Regions from separate parts of the Paenibacillus sp. JJ1683 genome, predicted to be linked through region 1. Evidence: riboswitches for the same ligand, from Rfam matches in the RefSeq annotation. Region 1 holds a riboswitch; the other holds the start of a gene.
The links. A riboswitch is a leader RNA that binds a small molecule or an ion and turns the genes downstream of it on or off. The one in region 1 is predicted to bind FMN.

Region 1 (2,408 bases):
TTACGACCAACGATTGTAAAAAAGCGACCTACGTCCTCTCCCATCATCTGAGTCTGAATAATATAAAGGTACTCAATGAACAGAGTATACGTATTTACGATATGAGTGTACCGCAGAAGCAAATTACGAAAACGCTCATTTTAAATGATGTAGAAGTCGATTCCATTCATCAGAAAAGCAGTACGCTGGAAGACTACTTTTTACGTCTGTTACATGGAGGTGAGCCCCATGCTTAGATTAATACAGTTGGAGATGAAAAAGCTTCATCTGGCGGGTTATATCCGTTCAGCACTGATCGCCAACGCCTGTATTTTGGGGTTGCTCTGTATTATTGCGCTGGATAGCCAAAATGAAGGAGTACCCGAATTTACACAGTACGCTCAGCTTCTTGATCTCATGGACAATATGGTGAGAGCCACATTTATTGTATTTGCCTCCGTTCTGCTATGCCGTTTTATTGTAGGAGAATTTAAGTCCAAATCGATTACAATCTTGTTCATGTATCCGATTCATCGTCAAAAGCTGATGATCGCCAAACTCTTGATTGTGCTGCTGTTTACGTTCTTGTCTGTTGTTATATCGGAAATCATCATTACGGCTGCGATTCATTTGCTCAACCAGTTTGTCATGATTGTACCGGATAAGCTTACTCTTTCCATACTGGCCGAACAATCCGCGCGGACGCTAATCAATGCCGTGGCCGCCAGCTTTATGGGATTGGTTCCGCTGTATATGGGAATGCGAAGATACTCAGTACCCACGACTATTGTGACCTCAATTCTGGTTGTAGCCTTGCTTTTCTCCAATAATAACGGCGCTACACTTAGCTCCATTGCCCCCGTGCAAATCAGCTTCTCTGTGCTGGGAATGATTGTGGCTTATGCGGCAATTCGGCGCATTGAGTATAAGGATATTGCTTAGTAATATAGATTTTAGTGAAACGCTTTCAAAAAAAGATGAAAATCCTTGTTAGATATACACACATTTTTCACTGGACTTCATTCTAAAACAGGTATATCCTATAGGAGAAATTAAAAAACGGAATAAGGATCTTCGGGGTAGGGTGAGATTCCCAACCGGCGGTATGGCTCATGGAGCTAAGCCCGCGACTCTGTATCTGGCAACAGGATACGGACTGATTTGGTGAGATGCCAAAGCCGACGGTAAAGTCCGGATGGAAGAAGATCGAAGTATGAACATGCCGCAAAGTGAATGAATGCTGCGCTATAGTTTTTGCAGTAACTTCATTTAACTTGTATCAAACGGCAAGTTTATTTGATCAACCCCCGTCTTGCATGGCTTTCGCCATGAACGGGGGTTTTTGTGCCACCGGTCCTGTATTCGCAAGGAGCTAAATAAGTATGAGTCAATCATCAACTGTACTATCATCCAAAGGTTTTGATCGTAGCTCCCACATGAAAAGCGGTTTTTGGCTAGTCGCGATCGGAGCGGCCTTGTGGGGTGCAGACCCGCTGTTTCGTATTATTTTGTTAAAGTCATTTACCTCAGCACAAATCGTACTGATGGAGCATGTGCTGCTCTTTATCGCTCTGACGCCGATGCTGTGGAAGCATCGCGAGGAGCTCAAAACGATACGATTTCGTCAGGTTTTTGCTATTTTGTTCGTCTCGTGGGGCGGCTCGGCACTGGCCAGTGTGATTTTCACCATGGCACTCAGCAACGGTGATCTGAATGCAGTTCTTTTGCTCCAGAAGCTTCAGCCTTTGGTTGCTATTATTCTGGCCCGCGTTATATTGAAAGAAATGCTACCGCGTCATTTTGGAATATTAATTGTCATCGCTCTGTTCGGAACGTATCTTCTAACCTTCGGTTGGTCGCTTCCCTTTGGGCATGTTCATGATTTTGTTCACATTGGTAGTCTGCTCGCACTAGGTGCAGCGGTTCTGTGGGGCGGTTCGACCGTTATGGGGAGCTACTTGCTTCGTTCGATGAAATATGAGACAGTAACCTCCCTCCGCTTCATGGTGGCGCTCCCTCTGCTCATTGTTCTCACCTCGGTGGAGCATGCTCCGTGGAATATGCCTACAGGTACATGGGCGGGCGCAGCTGTAATGATCAACTTGCTGCTGCAAGCATTGCTTCCGGGTCTTCTCAGTTTATTACTGTATTACAAAGGCTTAAGTACAACCAAAGCTTCTTATGCTACGATGGCAGAATTGAGCTTCCCCATGGTTGGTGTCGTAATTAACTGGATCGCTTTCCAGCAAATCGTTACCGTAGCGCAATTGACTGGTTTTATGCTGATCTGGATTACACTCTTTATGATTTCTCGTCAGCAAAAAAATTAATAGCTTAATCTTCTTTCATGCTCATCCAAGCCAAATCGTGAAGATGCTTTTGCATCTCTGATTTGGCTTTTTATGTATTCATATTCATATTAACATTAG
Region 2 (2,408 bases), 1.9 Mb from region 1:
GAGGAAGCAACGCTGGCTACCTTTGAGCAGGAAATTGAGCGTCGCTGGACTATCCTGAAAAAGAAACATGAAATTTCGGAGTTGTAATTCTGTTTTTTGCATAATAATTGTGTAACATTGTTAGCCGCTGTTTCGGCACCGGTTCGATTGAGATTCCTAGCGCTTGCTGCGCCAGGAATCTTTTTTTGCGTTTATGGGTTGAAGCATAAAAAAACAGGTAATGATTTCCGATATAGGAGTGGAGGCCTATAGAAGGTATGTTATAAAGTCTTCTTCTGAATTTTAAGATGCAATGAGGTGCAGGTAATGATTAAGCTGAACACAGTTGAAATAATTGAAATTATAAAGAAGCAAATCCCCAAGGTTATGAACATCACGCCAGTGGAACTCAAGTTTACGGATGATTTTGGACGGGCATCGCTGGCGGCAACAGAACACAAATTCACGCTGACGAACCAGCATTATTCTGCCAAGGTGATGGATTGCGTGTTAGAAACACAAGTGCGCCCTATTTTAATGTGTGAAATTATTTATTTTCTAAAATGCGAGTTTATTGATGGGCATGTGGATGTAAGACTGGATTATGAAGCATGTTCTGAGGGAGAGCGAGGACCTGTTGCTTCAGCTGTCATTACCTTTGATCATGATACGCAGCTTGGAGTCGACGAACTGGCCGATCTGATTGACCTGGCGCTTCATATGAATGATAAAACCTGGTTTGAGGAACTCTCCACTCAATATGTCAAAAGCAAAGCAGGAGCTTCGATTAGATAACTTGCTTTTTTTAGAAGTCGGTGCTAATATACGTAACAAGTTTAATGTTAATTCAATTAAATAAGAGCAAGATCCTTCGGGGCGGGGCGAAATTCCCCACCGGCGGTGATGACATGTTTGTGAATCGCTTCTGAGAACACAGCATGGCTTAGTCCGTGACCCGGATGCTGAACAATCAGCAGAAGGTGGACCTGGTGCAATTCCGGGACCGACAGTATAGTCTGGATGGGAGAAGGATACGAAGCGCATGTGCATGACGTGACATGTGCCAATTTTTAGCATACGTAAAAGTACGTACGGCTTATTTCGTTGTAGGACAGCATCGGACGACAGCTTTTATTAAGCTTTCTTTTCGATAGTGTTCTGAGCATAATTGGCTGTATTGTCATCATGCTTTCTTTTGGCAGACCTATGATTTCATGTCATTTTAATACATGTATGAACTGCGCTTGTATACTACATATGTGACTCTCATCACCCCCATGACGGATTGAATCCTGACTGGGGGTTATTTGCGCTTACAGCTGATGAATTAGGGATAAACTGAAATGTAGTGGAAAGGAGTGAAAGCATGTTTACCGGATTGGTCGAGGAAGTGGGTCGCATTCAAAGTATTTCCAAAAGTGGTGAAGCGATGGTGCTGGGGATTTCGGGTTCTGTGGTATTGGACGATTTGAAAATAGGCGACAGTGTCTCGGTGAATGGTGTTTGCCTGACGGCAATACAGATTGGTACTAAAGATTTTAAGGTTGATGTGATGCCTGAGACTTTTCGCAGCAGTAATCTAAGGGAACTCAGATCCGGCAGTCGAGTCAATTTGGAGCGGGCGATGGCGGCGAGTGGAAGATTCGGAGGACATATCGTACAGGGACATGTGGACGGGACGGGTACGATTCGCGGAGTGACATCAGAGCAGAATGCGGTAGTGTTCGAAGTTGAGCCTTCTGATCAAGCATTATTTAAATATGTTCTTCTCAAGGGGTCAATTACAATTGATGGTATCAGCCTCACAGTCGCGCAGCGGACGAGAAATAGCTTTGCTGTATCTATTATCCCCCACACCTTAGCCGAAACGGCCTTACAAGCCAAACGTGAGGGAGATACCGTGAATATTGAATGCGATATATTGGGCAAATATGTGGAGCAACTTTTACATTACAGAGGTTCAGCGTCGATGGAGAGAGCCGATCAAGCCCCACTTAGTTTGGACTATTTGGCGAAACACGGCTTTGCCTGATACAGCCTGTTACAGAATAATAGAGAAATTGGTTCAGGAGCATTCGTGACACAAGACATAAGGAGGAGAGGGTTATGGATAGAGGCATCCAAACAAGTGCAACGACAAACATCATGGAGCAGGATGAGTTGCACTATGACGAAGAGATCCGATTGGATTCCATCGAAGAAGCATTGGAGGATTTAAAGAACGGCAAAGTCGTTATTGTAGTGGATGATGAACAGCGGGAAAATGAAGGCGACTTTATCGCTTTGGCTGAAAAAGCATCGCCCGAGGTGATCAATTTCATGATTACAGAAGGTCGCGGATTGGTCTGTGTGCCGATCACACAGCACCGAGCCAAGGCATTGGAATTGCATCCTATGGTAGAGCAAAACACAGATTTTCATGGTACCGC

Region 2: linked by a shared signal. The riboswitch ahead of ribE (riboflavin synthase) and the one ahead of ACUC6J_RS06355 (DMT family transporter) in region 1 are both predicted to bind FMN.

The regions. Positions count from the first base shown of each region.
Region 1 covers NZ_CM129820.1:1,505,339-1,507,746, reverse strand. The annotation lists gene ACUC6J_RS06365 (ABC transporter ATP-binding protein) at 1-236, shown strand, start outside; gene ACUC6J_RS06360 (ABC transporter permease) at 229-921, shown strand; FMN riboswitch at 1,046-1,190, shown strand; gene ACUC6J_RS06355 (DMT family transporter) at 1,362-2,309, shown strand.
Region 2 covers NZ_CM129820.1:3,397,496-3,399,903, reverse strand. The annotation lists gene ACUC6J_RS14580 (thiamine pyrophosphate-dependent enzyme) at 1-87, shown strand, start outside; gene ACUC6J_RS14575 (IDEAL domain-containing protein) at 307-774, shown strand; FMN riboswitch at 843-1,015, shown strand; gene ribE (riboflavin synthase) at 1,346-2,011, shown strand; gene ribB (3,4-dihydroxy-2-butanone-4-phosphate synthase) at 2,086-2,408, shown strand, end outside.